DNA from 2 places in the Chitinibacter mangrovi genome. Region 1 is predicted to be linked to the other one. Evidence: predicted binding sites of a transcription regulator. Region 1 holds the regulator's gene; the other holds the start of a gene.
What was found. Region 1 encodes HrcA, which represses chaperone genes, less so after heat shock. Its sites were predicted from a motif close to ATTAGCACTCGNNNNNNNCGAGTGCTAAT; they were not measured.
Positions count from the first base shown of each region.

Region 1 (7,581 bases):
CCTGCGCGGCTTTCAAGCTTGACTCAGGTAAGCCAAACCATTGCTCGGAGCGAAACACCATTCCCGTTTTCACCGTGCGGCCATCGGCAGTTTTTAGTCCGCCCAGATCTCGCAGATTATTCAATCCTGCAATCTCAATATCCCGGCTGGTTTTTTTCTGCGCGGCTCGGCGCTGGGCAAAAAAATCGCCCAACAAGGCACTGGCTTCATGCTGGCACAAGCCAGATTCGATGTGCGTCTGGTGATTGAGTTTGGGTTCGGCGAATGGGTTGATTACGCTGCCCGCCGCACCGGTTTTGGCATCATTTGTGGCGTAAACCACCCGCTTGAGGCGTGAGTGCAAAATCGCGCCAGCGCACATGATGCAAGGCTCGAGCGTTACATACAGCTCGCAATCGCTAAGGCGGTAATTGCCCAGCTGCTGGGCAGCGGCGCGGATCGCCAGCATTTCGGCGTGCGCACTCGGGTCGTGCGTCGCAATCGGTTGATTATGCGCGCGGGCGATGATTTGCCCCTGATGCACCACCACCGCACCAACAGGCACCTCGCCCTGCGCCGCCGCTTTAGCGGCCTCGGCCAGAGCGGCCTGCATAAACTCAAGATCACTCATCGGGTATCAAACGCCTTCATCAAGCCGACTATGATACCGCCAAGCTACCTACCTAAGCCAACATCTCGGCCGCGTGCTGACGCGTCGTATCGGTGATTTCGAGCCCACCGAGCATGCGCGCAATTTCTTCAATGCGCTCTTCATGGCTTAATTGCGCAATACTGCTGCGCACGCCGTCTTTGGCTTGCGCTTTGGCCACTTGCAAATGCTGCGCGCCGCAGGCGGCCACTTGCGGCAAATGTGTGATGCACAGCACCTGACGGCTTTGGCCAAGCTCAGACAACAGCCGCCCAACAATTTCGGCCACACGCCCGCCGATACCAACATCGACCTCGTCAAAAATCAGCGTTGGCACATTCGCCACCTGGCTGGTCACCACTTGCAGCGCCAAGCTAATGCGCGACAATTCGCCGCCTGAGGCCACTTTGGCCATTGGCCGCAACGGAGAGGCGGGGTGATTCGCCGTTTGCAGCTCGATTTGCTCTAGGCCAAATGCGGCAGGCTGCGTTTGTTCAATTAATACCACTTCGCAACGGCTACCCGACAGTGCTAGCGTTTGCATTTGTTCAGTCACGAGCTTGGATAAGGTCTTAGCCGCTTTGGCGCGTTGCTTGGATAAGTTTTCCGCGTGTTTGCGGAACTGGCTTTCGGCTTGCGCGACCTGTTTACGCAAGGCATCGAGCCCTTCTGCGCCGCCCAACTCGGCCAAACGCGCCTGCCACTCGGCCAATTGCTCAACCAACATGGAAGGATCAACGCGGTATTTACGCCCGGCGCGATATAGCGAATCCATCCGCGCTTCAACATCGGCCAAGCGGCTCGGGTCGAGCTCCAGTCGATCAGCATAATGGCGCAAGCTTGATACTGATTCGGATAGCTGTGCCTCTGCGCCAGCCAGCAATTCCAGCGTTTCATTAATCGCCGGATCGAACTCGGCGAGCTGACTCAGGCGATGGGCAACGGTAGCCAGCCAGCTTTGGCAATTGTCATCGCCATCGGCCAATGCATCCAGGCCGCTTTGTACACCTTCAATCAGGCTAGCGGCGTGGTGCAGGCGTTTATGTTCGGCCTGTAATTCCGGCCATTCATCTGCGGCAATCGCCAAGCCGCCAATTTCATCAATTTGCCATTGCAGCCGCTCGCGCTCCGCCTCGAAACGATCGGCATTTTGCTCAGCCGATTGCAGCTCGTTCGCCAGGCTATGCCAGTGTTGGTAATGCTTGGCGACCTCACGCGCCAGATTTGTCGCGCCAGCATAGGCATCGACCAATTCGCGCTGCGCGTCGTGTCGCAATAGCGATTGATGCGCGTGCTGACCATGAATATCGACCAGCCACTCGCCCACTGCTTTGAGCTGATTTAAGGTTGCTGGGCTGCCATTAATGAACGAGCGCGATTTGCCGCTGGCGTCGATAATGCGGCGAATCAGCAACTGATCGCCCTCATCACTAAAGCCTTGCTCCGCGAGCCACGCAGCCACTTGCGGCAGATTGCTGGTGGCAAACTCCGCAGACAACTCGGCACGCTCGCAACCATGACGCACCACACCCGCATCGGCGCGCTCGCCCAGCAACAAGCCGAGTGCATCGATAATGATCGATTTGCCCGCGCCGGTTTCGCCGGTGAGCACCGTTAGGCCGTTGGCAAAATCCAGATCAAGTTCACGAACAATAACAAAATCGCGTAAATGCAGAGCAGACAGCATGGAGCGGCGCGCCTCAATAAGAACGAACGTTCACTTTAAGGAAAGTTTGGATTTTGGGCAAGAGGGAAAAACAGGATGTGGGCGATTAACTGCAAAATCAGTTTTATCGACCGACTAGAAAAGAATAAAAAGCGAGCTGGAAACGTAGCGAGAAACTTGAGTACAAGGCAAAAATCGACGAAAAACCGGAATTTACCGAGGTAAATGAGGATTTTGAGGAGATTTTTAACGCAGTAATCAAGCTTCGCAGTAGTTTCCAGCGGTGATTACAATAACTTCTCACCCCAGCGCAACTTAGCCCGCAACATATCGTAGTAGCTATACCCATGCGGATGCAGAATGCGCAGCGAGTTGGTATAGCGGCGGATCAGGACTTTATCCATTTCCTGTAGTTCAAAATCGGATTGATTGTCGAAATACACCCGAGCGTCTTGGCCGCGGGTGAGCAGAAATTCGACTTGGGCGTTTTCAGACACCACAATCGGGCGATTCGACAGTGATTGCGGGCAGATCGGCACCAAGGTAATCGCCGGTAGCGATGGGTGCAAAATCGGGCCGCCGGAGGCCAGCGCATACGCGGTCGAGCCGGTTGGTGTTGAAACGACTAAGCCATCCGAGCGCTGACTGTAGACAAACTGGCTATCAACAAAAATCTCGAATTCAATCATCGAACCTATCGAGCCACGGCTAAATACCACATCGTTAAACGCCAGCGAGGTATTAATGGTTTTGCCCTCGCGCAAAATGCTCGCTTCGAGCAAGATGCGCTCTTCAGGGACAAATTGCCCGGCCAGAATATTGGGGACCGATTTTTCCATCTCATGCAATGGAATATCAGTCATAAAGCCCAGCCGCCCCTGATTAATACCCATCAGAGGTATACGGTACGGTGCCAATAACCGTGCGACTGACAGCATGGTACCATCCCCCCCTAGCACAATCACCAGATCGGCCAGCTTACCGATGTGATCGCGATCAACGCATTGGTAAGCGCTAATTTCATGCTCTTGCGCAATTTTGCCTTCGATCAGGACTTTGACATCGCACGATTCGAGCAGGGCCGCGAGGCGGCGGATCGGGTCGCCCAGCGATGGCGTATTGAGGCGCCCCACAAGGGCGATGGTTTTGAATAGGCTGTGCATGGCGTTGAAGGCTTGAATTTATCGGGGAGCAGCCGCATTAATATACCAAAGAGCAGGTAAAATCCAGCGAAAAACGGCTGCAAAGCATGAATTGCTGCTAGCTCTGCACTCGCTACGCATCGAAAAAATGGCTCAAAATCCTCATTTACTCGAGTAAACTCCGGTTTTCGCCATTTTCTGCCTTGCACTTCATACTTTTCGCTCGTTTTTGACTTAGGTAATCCCATGCATCTGAACGACCGATCTCAAATTCTGCTCAAAACGCTGGTCGAGCGCTATATCGCCGACGGCCAGCCGGTGGGCTCGAAAGCCTTGTCGCAATTTTCGGGGCTGGATGTCAGCAGTGCGACGATCCGCAATGTGATGGCCGATCTGGAGCATCTGGGTCTGGTGGCCAGCCCGCATACTTCGGCGGGGCGGATTCCCACCGCGCAAGGCTATCGGCTGTTTGTCGATACGCTGCTGGCAGTGCAGCCGCTGGAGCAAATCCAGATCACCACCACGCATGCGCTACCCAATGATAATCCGCAGCACAGCATTGTGGCGGCGTCGCAATTATTGTCACAGCTGACGCAATTTGCTGGCGTGGTGATGACGCCCAAGCGCAGCGAGCTGCATTTAAAGCAAATCGAATTTTTGCCACTCGGTGATAAGCGCGTGTTGCTGATTTTGGTGACCAATGATGGCGATGTGCAAAACCGCATCGTGCAAACCGAGCGCCATTTTGCGCCCAACGAGCTCATCAACGCTGCTAACTTTTTAAATGAGCATTGCGCCGGAAAAACGCTGAGCAATCTACTGGGCTGGCTGCAAAGCGATGTCATTCGCGTCAAACAAGACCTGACCAGCCTGATGAATGCCGCTGTGGCAGTCAGCAGCAATCTCAATAGCGAACATATGGTGATTGCTGGCGAGCACCAATTATTAGGCCTGCATGATTTTTCCGGCGATATGCAGCGCATGCGTCAGCTATTTGAACTTTTTGAACAAAAAACCGCCCTATTGCAATTACTTGAGCAAGGCCACCACGCCGAAGGCGTACAGATTTATATTGGTGGCGAGTCGGGCCTAGCGCCGCTCGATGAATGCTCGGTAATTACTGCGCCCTATCAAGTCAATGGCGAAGTCGTTGGCACGCTGGGCGTGATTGGCCCAACGCGAATGGCGTACGAGCGCGTGATACCGATTGTGGACATCACCGCCAAGCTGCTGAGCTCGGCCCTCTCTAATTAAGTACTCATTAAGCGAACTAACCCAATTAATCCGGCGCAGGTGAATCACCGACCTACGCCCCGTTCAGCGCCAGCGCGCCGAATCCGACCCCAAAACTGAGCGAACCATGAATTTCAAAACCCTAGCCGCGACCCTCCTCCTCACCCTCAGCAGCACCGCCGTCTTGGCCGACGACGAATTAATCAGCCGCCCTGAAGTGCAGCAATACATCAACAAAACTGCACTGGATCATGGCTTTGCCCCCGAGGAAATCGCGGGCTGGCTGCAACAGGCCGAATTCAAAGGCAATATCATCACGATCTTGGACAAGCCCTCCACCAGCCGCCCATGGCATGAATTTGAAGCCAATTTCGTTAACAAAACCCGCATTAACAATGGCGCCAAATTCTGGCGCGAAAATGCGATTTTGCTTGGCGACATCACGCGCAAATACCAAGTTGCCCCCGAGGTATTGCTCGCCATCCTAGGCGCAGAAACGAATTACGGCCGATACACCGGCTCATTCCGGATTGTCGATGCGCTATCAACCATTGCATTTAATTACCCGCGCCGCGCTGAATATTTCCAGGGAGAGCTCACCCAACTATTCCTACTGGCGCGCGAAGAGAAGAAAGACCCACTGAGCTTTAAAGGCAGCTACGCCGGCGCGATGGGCTGGCCCCAATTTATGCCCACCTCGTTTCGCAAATGGGCGCAAGACTGGGACAAAGACGGCTTTCACGACATCTGGAGCAACCCCGGCGACGCGATGGCCTCGGTGGCCTACTACCTGAATCAGCACGGCTGGCAAGACGGCGGCGACACCTACACCGCGGTCAACTTCAATGGCGATCCGACTCAATTGGTGGCCGATAAATTCAAGCTGCACTACACCGTGGACGAGCTGATCGCCAAAGGCGTGGCACCGATTAATGAAGTCAACACCAAGCAGCAAGCAGTGCTCTACACACTGGAAACCGAGCCGGGCTTTATCCAGCACTTTTTGGGCTTTAACAATTTCTACGTGATCACCCGCTACAACAAGAGCACGCTGTACGCGACTGCGGTGTTGCAATTGGCCGATGAAATCAAGAAAGCCTATGTCAATGGCGACGATCTGCCCAAACCGGCAGCAGCCAAAAAGCTTGCCAAGCAAGTGGACAAGGCCAGAAAATAAGCCATGGGTATATGCCTACAGCGGAATATAGACAAGACCTGCAGACAGATACCCATTAAAGCCAATTCAATCTAGCGCAGAAAAACCGCAAGTCCCTGAAAGCAAATTGACAGACTGCGCAAATAAACCCAAAGTAAGCAGCATTCACTCCACGCAGCAATAAGGACAAGTCGATGAATGCTTGGTTTTTCAGTTTTGGATTGCCGTTTCTGATTCTGGGTGCGCTGCTCGGTGGCGGGCTGTATGCCCTGTTTGCGTCAATGATGTATAGCTACCTCAAAGACAACTACAGCGACGCCCTGCCGCCACGGATTGACGTTTTTCTGAATGATTACGAAGCCATGGGCGGTTTTATGGCCGGGATCTGGTACGCGCAAAGAACCGGGGGCTGGAAAAGAATAGAAAGCCGTGTATGGCGCTATTTCTTTGTCGCCACACAATCGCTAGGCTTGTTTGCCATGTTGTGTTGCGTTGCCTTTTGCGCGGCGTTTTTATTTATGCCGCGCTAAATGGCGCATTTCGGATACCAGAGGCCTGAAACTCAGGCTTCGAGCTGAGCCAGTAGTGCGGCAATATCCACCTCATCGACCTGGCTTTGATTCAAAAAGCGCGTGGCATAGTCAAACCAGACCCGCTCACGCAGAAAGATTTTGAGTAGTTCCTTGTCGACGTGCTGCTCGCACGCCATGCGCGTCAGTATTTTTAGCGCCACCGAGAGCTTCATCCCGTCTTTATACGGTCGATCACGCGCGGTCAGGGCTTCAAATACATCGGCAATACCCATAATCCGTGCCTGAACACTCATTTGCTCGCGCCTCAGACCGCGCGGATAGCCCTTGCCGTCCATGCGCTCATGATGCCCGCCTGCGTATTCGGGGACGTTTTTCAGGTGCGCGGGCCAAGGCAGCGCTTCGAGCATCTGGATGGTGATTTCAATATGCCGGTTGATAATGTCGCGCTCGGCAGCCGTCAGGGTGCCTTTGCGGATTGACAGATTTTCCTGCTCGTTAGCCGATAAAAAATTCTGCGCCGTGCTCGCCAGAGCAGGCTGCCAGCTGCGCGTGGCAATCGCCGCAATCCGCGCAATATCTTCATCGGGCAGCATTTCACCACCCTTGTTCACCGCACGGATAAAATCGCGATCAGCTAGCAGATCCTGGCGCTCCTGCTCGTAGCGCTCGGCGGTGATCACTCCGCGCAGCAAGGCGATTTCCAGATCGCGCAGCAGCACTTCAAAGCGCGTATCGATCAGCTCGATCCGGTCAAAAATGGTTTGTAATTTGGTGGCTTTATCGACCACATGCACCGGCGTGGTGATTTTGCCGCAGTCGTGGAGCAAGCCTGCAATTTTCAACTCATAACGATCGCGTTCGGTCATTGAAAATGAGGCCAATTCGCCCGTTGTACAGCGGTTGACTGCATCAGCGAGCATCATGGTCAGCTCGGGCACGCGCTGACAGTGGCCGCCGGTGTAGGGCGATTTGTCGTCAATCGCCAGATTGATCAGATTGATAAACCCTTCAAAGAGTTTCTGCAGCGATAAAATCAGCCGCCGATTGGTGAGCGCAATCGCCGCTTGCGACGCCAGCGACTCGACCAGATGCTGATCATTGAGGGTAAAAGCCTCAATTTCATGCTGATCATTCAGGGCATTGATCAGCTGCAACACGCCAATAATGCGCCCTTCATGGTCGCGCATCGGCACCGACAGGAACGATTTGGAATGATAGCCCGA
Region 1 covers NZ_CP157355.1:46,693-54,273, forward strand. The annotation lists gene tadA (tRNA adenosine(34) deaminase TadA) at 1-610, opposite strand, end outside; gene recN (DNA repair protein RecN) at 663-2,315, opposite strand; gene ABHF33_RS00210 (NAD kinase) at 2,582-3,457, opposite strand; gene hrcA (heat-inducible transcriptional repressor HrcA) at 3,683-4,690, shown strand; gene mltB (lytic murein transglycosylase B) at 4,797-5,846, shown strand; gene ABHF33_RS00225 (hypothetical protein) at 6,020-6,355, shown strand; gene ABHF33_RS00230 (HD domain-containing phosphohydrolase) at 6,388-7,581, opposite strand, start outside.

Region 2 (7,581 bases), 1.3 Mb from region 1:
GTCGGCCACGATTATGATGCAGGAGCTCCCCGAGAGCGACATCCTGCAAGCGCAAATCGAAATTGTAAAAGCACTCAAACAACTTAATAGCAACCCGAAAACCAGCGCCAAGGAACGCTTTAAAACCGTTCCTTACTTGGATGAAAAAGCCCGCTCACTGCAGGCGCATCTGGTGGAAATCTATCAGGGCAAAACACTGGACGACGGTGCCAGCCCGAAGCAGGTTTTACCGACCTTACTGGCATTCTGGAACGATATGGGCGATGCCTATCGTTTCTGCGTCAAACAAGCCAGCCAAAGCCTGCCACGCGGCCTAGAAAAAGAGCTGCAAGTGTTTACGCTGCGCGGCATCATGTATTTTGTCGAACAGGCTCGCTGGTCTTATTTGCGCTACATGGAAGTCGATAGCCGCACCTGGCGCAACTTGAACCGCCTTTACCTATACGCCGAGCAACAGGGTTTTGCCTCAACCCCTTTGCAGCCGTATCCGGAAATGGAAATCACCGACGTGCGCCGCGAATACATGGTGCTGATGATGCTGTCGCTGGCGCACCCGGAAAAAATGCAATCGGCGCAAATCGAGCTGGTGACCCAGTGGCTCAAGCGCTGGGTTAGCCGGATCGATCTGGAAACCCAGATCAACCCCAACCGCCAGCTATTTGCCATTAATGTGGCCGGATCAACCCCACCCAAACGTTTGCGCCGCGATATGGTCGGTGAAAACTGGCGCTACTGGTTTACCGAAACCTTGGTTTTGCACATCAAGGAAACCATCGAAAAACTAAATCAGGGCGAAGAAGCCAGCCAGTTGGGGCTGCCACCGGATTCGGCCAATGCCGCCAATCTGGACTTGATGCAACATCTGATCTCGCTCTGGTCACGCGACGCACCAGCGCCGGTACGCAAGTCGGAGCGCCGCGCCACGCAAAAATCGATTAATGTCACACGCGGGCTCGATGATGTCATCAGCCATCTGCGCGGCACGCCACCGCAGCAATCGAGCCGGGATCGCTGGACGATTGATAATGAAAGCGCCACCGGCTTTGGCGTGAATTACCAGACAGATCGCGAAGACGCGCTGCAAGTGGGTGAAATCGTTGGTATGGATGGTGTCGGCATGAGCCCGGTTTCGGTCGGCATCGTACGCCGCATTACCAAAACCCGCGAAGGTCAGGTGAATGTCGGCATTGAAACGGTGTCGCAAACGCCCATCGTCGTTGAGCTCACGCCGCTACTGGGCAATCGCAGTTTTTTTGGCGTGTATTCGCCAGAAAACACCACGATCAACCAGAATCGTTTCCTGGTCGTACCGCAAGCGTTTTTTGCCGACAATCGCGAATTCCGCCTTGCTGCGCAAGGTAAAACCTACCGCATCCGGCTCTCACCGGCGATTGAACACACGGCCAATGCATCACTGGCTAATTTCGCTGTTTTGGAAAAATTGTAAAAAAAATTGCAAAAAAGCGAGACAAGCGCAAAAAACCTTGCTAATATGCGCACCTATTCAAGAACGGAAGCGTGGCTGAGTGGTTTAAGGCAGCGGTCTTGAAAACCGTCGGGGATGTGAGTCCCCCCAGAGTTCGAATCTCTGCGCTTCCGCCAATGAATACATAAATGAGCTCTGACGCTGTCGGGGCTTTTTTATTCGAAATACAATTTAAAAGTACGGAAGCGTGGCTGAGTGGTTTAAGGCAGCGGTCTTGAAAACCGTCGGGGATGTGAGTCCCCCCAGAGTTCGAATCTCTGCGCTTCCGCCAAAAATTCCAAAATGCCCTGAGCTTGCTCAGGGCATTTTTCATTTCCCCGGGGTATTGCCCCGCAGAGCAGTCTGCTCCTAGCCTTCAGGCATATACCCCAAGCAAAAATCCAGCAGCATCACCTACTGCAACCTCGTCTGCGAAAGACACAACGATCGCCAGCACCAACAACCGCCACTTTTAGAACAAGCAAAGCTGCTGCCCCGTAAAAAGCCGATGATTTTTAGCGTCAGCCTCTTGAAAAGCCCTGCACTCGCCCCTACTATTTAGCACTCAAGCGCAGAGAGTGCTAAATGCCTCTTCTGCCAATCAAATTCTGAATTAACGAACTTGTACTCAGGAGTTTTAAACACCATGAAAATCCGTCCATTGCATGACCGTGTTGTGATCAAGCGCGTTGAAGCTGAAGAAAAAACCGCATCAGGCATCTTGCTCGCAGGCAGCGCAGCAGAGAAACCGGATCTGGGTGAAGTGATTGCAGTTGGTGCAGGCAAAGTACTGGACAACGGCAGCGTTCAAGCGCTCACCGTTAAAGTCGGCGACAAAGTATTGCTGGGCAAATACGCGCAAAGCGTGAAAATCGACGGCGAAGAGCTGGTTGTTGTCCGTGAAGAAGAAATTTTCGCGATCGTTGAGTAATCCCACAATCAAACATTGTTTCCCGGCATTACGCCGGATGATCATGAATTTGGAGAATTGAAAAATGGCTGCAAAAGAAGTTCTGTTTGGTGATAACGCACGCGCAAAAATGGTCAACGGCGTTAACGTATTGGCGAACGCAGTGAAAGTGACTTTGGGCCCTAAAGGTCGCAATGTGGTTCTGGAGCGCTCTTTCGGCGCGCCAACGATCACCAAAGACGGGGTATCTGTTGCCAAAGAAATCGAATTGAAAGACAAATTCGAAAACATGGGCGCACAAATGGTCAAAGAAGTGGCGTCTAAAACTTCTGACATCGCCGGTGACGGCACCACAACTGCAACCGTATTGGCGCAAGCCATCGTGCAAGAAGGCATGAAATACGTTGCGGCCGGCATGAACCCAATGGATCTGAAACGCGGTATCGACAAAGCGGTAGTGACTTTGGTGGGCGAGCTGAAAAACATCGCTAAGCCTTGTACAACCAGCAAAGAAATCGCTCAAGTTGGCTCGATCTCTGCCAACTCTGACGAAATCATTGGCGAAAAAATCGCTGCTGCAATGGACAAAGTCGGCAAAGAAGGCGTGATCACCGTTGAAGACGGTTCAGGTCTGGAAGACGAATTAGACGTGGTTGAAGGTATGCAGTTCGACCGTGGCTACCTGTCACCGTACTTCATCAACAACCCGGACAAACAAATCGCTGCACTGGACAACCCGTTCGTACTGTTGTTCGACAAAAAAATCAGCAACATCCGTGATCTGCTGCCAGTACTGGAACAAGTCGCTAAAGCAGGCCGTCCACTCTTGATCATCGCTGAAGACGTAGATGGCGAAGCGCTGGCAACTCTGGTTGTGAACAACATCCGCGGCATCTTGAAAACGGTAGCCGTTAAAGCCCCAGGCTTCGGTGATCGTCGTAAAGCGATGCTCGAAGACATCGCGATCTTGACTGGCGGTACTGTGATCGCTGAAGAAGTTGGCTTGTCACTGGAAAAAGCTGACTTGTCATTGCTCGGTCAAGCTAAACGCATCGAAGTGGCGAAAGAAAACACCACCATCATCGACGGCGCTGGCGCTGAAGAAGCGATCAAAACTCGCGTTGCGACCATCCGCAAGCAAGTTGAAGAATCAACGAGCGATTACGATCGCGAAAAACTGCAAGAGCGCGTGGCTAAATTGGCCGGCGGCGTTGCAGTGATCAAGGTTGGTGCAGCAACTGAAGTTGAAATGAAAGAGAAAAAAGCACGCGTTGAAGACGCGTTGCACGCGACTCGCGCGGCGGTTGAAGAAGGTATCGTGGCAGGTGGTGGCGTTGCGCTGCTGCGTGCCCGTTCAACGATTACCGAGCTGAAAGGCGCTAACGCCGATCAGGACGCGGGTATCAAGATCGTTCTGCGTGCCATCGAAGCGCCATTGCGCCAGATCGTACAAAACGCAGGCGACGAGCCAAGCGTTGTGGTTGCCAAAGTACTGGAAGGCAAAGGTAACTTCGGTTACAACGCAGCTTCTGGCGAATACGGCGATATGGTTGAGATGGGTGTACTCGATCCAGCCAAAGTAACTCGCTCTGCACTGCAACACGCGGCTTCTGTAGCCGGTCTGCTGTTGACGACCGATTGCATGATTGCCGAATTGCCGAAAGATGATGCACCTGCAATGCCAGACATGGGCGGCATGGGTGGCATGGGCGGCATGATGTAATTTGCCCCAGCGCAAAAAAACGCCACTGGCTCCACCGGTGGCGTTTTTTTTACCTTGAACTTCATACCCGCAATCGGTAGAGTTTGACGACAGCACCTAAACGATAAAGAGATTGTTTTGACACCTGCAGTTGTGGCCTTACTGGGTAATGATGGCGATTTCTACCCGCACCACCTTGAGCAACAATACCCGCGCATACTGGAGCAGGTTGTTGCGCTGTGGGGTAGCGAACAGCTCGAGCCTTTTATCAGCGAGCTGGCCGTCGATGAGCGCGGCACGCGCCAGGGCTTTCCGCCTGCAGTGGCATCCGAGTTATTTACACTTTATCAGCTGCATACCCAGCGCTTTGGCGGCGAGCCCGAACAGGAACAAACCTGGGATCATGTCAAACTGCAAGACGACGGGCTGAGCTTTTACGAAGTCAACGGCACGCAAAAAGATTACTTTCAAGCCGCCGAAACCGGCAATACGCTGCGCGTGCTGGTTCACCTGAAGGCAGGCATCAACATTGAAACGGGCGATGAATATGGCAAAACCGCGCTAATCTGGGCGGCGACCCAATCGCATCTTGCGCTGGTTGGCCTGCTGCTATCGCGCAATGCCAATACCGAAACACGCGATCTGGGCGGCTTTACCGCTCTGCACTGGGCTGCAGCTGCTGGCAATCTATCGTCACTGGCGCTGCTGCTTGAACACGGTGCGGCGGTGAATGCGCAAAGCAAGGCCGGCATTACTCCGCTGATGCAAGCCGCATCACGCGGACACCATGCCGCCATCCGCACCTTGCTCGAAGCCGGGGCCGATCTGGGCCTGCTGGACGATCACGGACAATCCGCGCTGAGTTATGCCCTGCAAACCAACCACTATCGCAGCAGCGAAACCTTGCTACTGCAATTTGCCAAGCTAGATCCCGCCAGCAAAAGCAAGCATCAGGCCACGCTGGCCCAGGGGCTGAGCCATACCAACCCGGACATCCGGCAACTCTTCATCAAGCATCGCTTCGATCTGCAAGTTGGCTAAGGCCCACCTCCCCCGCTGTTTGACTTAACCATTCGCCAGGCGGATATTGCGCCGCGCCAAAGCTTCGTCCCAGCGTTGCTGCTGCACCGGGTTGCTAATCTGCAGCGCCGGGATGGTCAGCGGCGTGCCCTGGGCGCTCATGGCTACCATGGTGAAATAACAGCTATTGGTGTGTCGCTGCGTTTGTTCGCGGATATTTTCTGCCACCACCCGGATGCCCACTTCCATCGAGGTGCGCCCGGTGTAGTTCACGCTGGCCAGAAAATGCACCAGCTCGCCCACATTGATCGGCTGCTTGAACATCACCTGATCCACCGACAATGTCACCGCATACGCACCGGCGTATCGGCTGGCGCAGGCGTAGGCCACCTGATCAAGCTGCTTGAGCAAAGCACCACCGTGTACCTTGCCAGAAAAATTGGCCATATCGGGCGTCATCAACACCGTCATGGCCAGCTCATGCCGTGGTAAATCGCTCATATACCCTCGCAATGTATTGCTCTGAAAAGCATATTATTCGCTTGCTAGTGGGCAATACCAATAAAAAACGGGGCAATGCCCCGTTGTTTGATGTTGCTGCAACACGCAAACGCTCAAAGACCTGCATTATGCGCCTGCTGATCAGCATGGTATGAACTGCGAACCATTGCGCCAACGGCAGCGTGTTTGAAGCCCAGCTCGTAAGCACGTTTTTCAAAAGCCTTAAACTGATCCGGATGCACGTAGCGCAATACTGGCAAATGACCATTCGATGGCTGCAGATACTGGCCAATGGTAATCATGTCGATGTCGTGCGCGCGCATGTCTTCCATAACTTGGTAGACTTCTTCGTCCGTCTCACCCAAGCCCACCATAATGCCGGATTTGGTATTCACCTGCGGGTACAGGCGTTTGAATTCTTTCAACAGATCGAGCGAGTGCTGGTAATCCGAGCCGGGGCGAGCCTGCTTATACAGGCGTGGCGCGGTTTCCAGATTGTGATTCATGACGTCGGGCAAGGCCTGCGCAAAAATATCGAGCGCGATGTCCATGCGGCCACGGAAATCGGGCACCAGCACTTCGATTTGCGTCTCAGGGCTTAACTCACGCGTTTTCTGGATACACTCAACAAAGTGTGCCGCACCGCCATCGCGCAAATCGTCGCGATCAACCGAGGTAATCACGACATATTTGAGTTTGAGCGCGGCGATGGTTTCGCCCAGATGGCGCGGCTCGTTTTCATCGAGCGGATTGGGGCGGCCGTGGCCGACGTCACAGAAGGGGCAGCGCCGCGTACAGATGTCGCCCATGATCATGAAAGTGGCCGTACCCTTACCGAAACATTCGCCGATATTCGGGCACGACGCTTCTTCACAAACGGTATGCAGCTTTTGCTCGCGCAGGATTTCCTTGATTTCGTAGAAGCGGCTATTGTGGCTAGCGGCCTGAACGCGAATCCATTCGGGCTTTTTCAGCTTGGTTTCCAGCTGCACGATTTTGATTGGAATACGTGCAGTTTTGGCTTCGCCCTTGAGTTTGACCCCAACTTCTTTGCCTGGTTTTGCCGGTGTTTTGATTTCTTCAGTCATTTTTTTCCCGATAACCGTACAAACTAAACGGTTAAAGTTTTGATTTGGTGGGCAATTTTGTCCGCCATTTTAGCGGCTAATGTCGCGGGTGTCTCGTCAAGGCCAAAATCAGCCATGCGCGTGACCTGCAAACCCTGATAACCGCAAGGATTAATCAGGCCGAACGGCGCTAGATCCATGCTCACATTCAGCGCCAGCCCGTGATAACAGCAGCCATTGCGAATCCGCAAGCCCAGACTGGCGATCTTGGATTCGGCGTATTCATCGCTGACATACACGCCGGGCGCGTCGACTTTGCCATACGCCGCAATGCCATGATCGGCCAGAATGCCGATGACGCTGTTTTCCAGCTTGCGCACCAGATCGCGCACGCCCATTTTGTAGCGGCGCAAATCGAGCAGCAAGTAAGCCACTAGCTGGCCGGGGCCGTGATAGGTCACCTGCCCGCCGCGATCAATCTGCACCACCGGAATATCGCTGCTGGCCAGAATATGCTCGGCTTTACCCGCCTGCCCCTGCGTAAAGACCGGCGGGTGCTCCAGCAGCCAGAGTTCGTCCACCGTCTGCGCATCGCGCTCGGCGGTGAAACGCTGCATGGCTTGCCAGACGGGCTGGTAATCAACTTGGCCCAGCTGCCGCACACGCAGCACATGCGCAAATGGCTCTAAGGGTATATCGCTGTAGGGCAGAATGGATATTGCCTGTAGATCAATACCTGCCAATGTATCTTCAGCAAGCATCATTACAGAACACGCAATACCAGCGGGTGGGCGCGCAGTGCAGTGTCGAGTGCGTACACCTGATCAATGTGCTCGAATGTCACCATCAGCGTGGCCGAAAAATAGCTGCCGGCGCTCGAGGCACGAATCGTGATGTGTTCTTCCAGAAACACCGG
Region 2 covers NZ_CP157355.1:2,366,585-2,374,165, reverse strand. The annotation lists gene ABHF33_RS11205 (hypothetical protein) at 1-1,447, shown strand, start outside; tRNA gene ABHF33_RS11200 (tRNA-Ser) at 1,513-1,602, shown strand; tRNA gene ABHF33_RS11195 (tRNA-Ser) at 1,668-1,757, shown strand; gene ABHF33_RS11190 (co-chaperone GroES) at 2,112-2,396, shown strand; gene groL (chaperonin GroEL) at 2,461-4,098, shown strand; gene ABHF33_RS11180 (ankyrin repeat domain-containing protein) at 4,216-5,118, shown strand; gene ABHF33_RS11175 (acyl-CoA thioesterase) at 5,143-5,598, opposite strand; gene lipA (lipoyl synthase) at 5,712-6,686, opposite strand; gene lipB (lipoyl(octanoyl) transferase LipB) at 6,710-7,333, opposite strand; gene ABHF33_RS11160 (YbeD family protein) at 7,429-7,581, opposite strand, start outside.
Region 2: the regulator HrcA is predicted to act here: its motif matches at 2,023-2,051, upstream of ABHF33_RS11190 (co-chaperone GroES).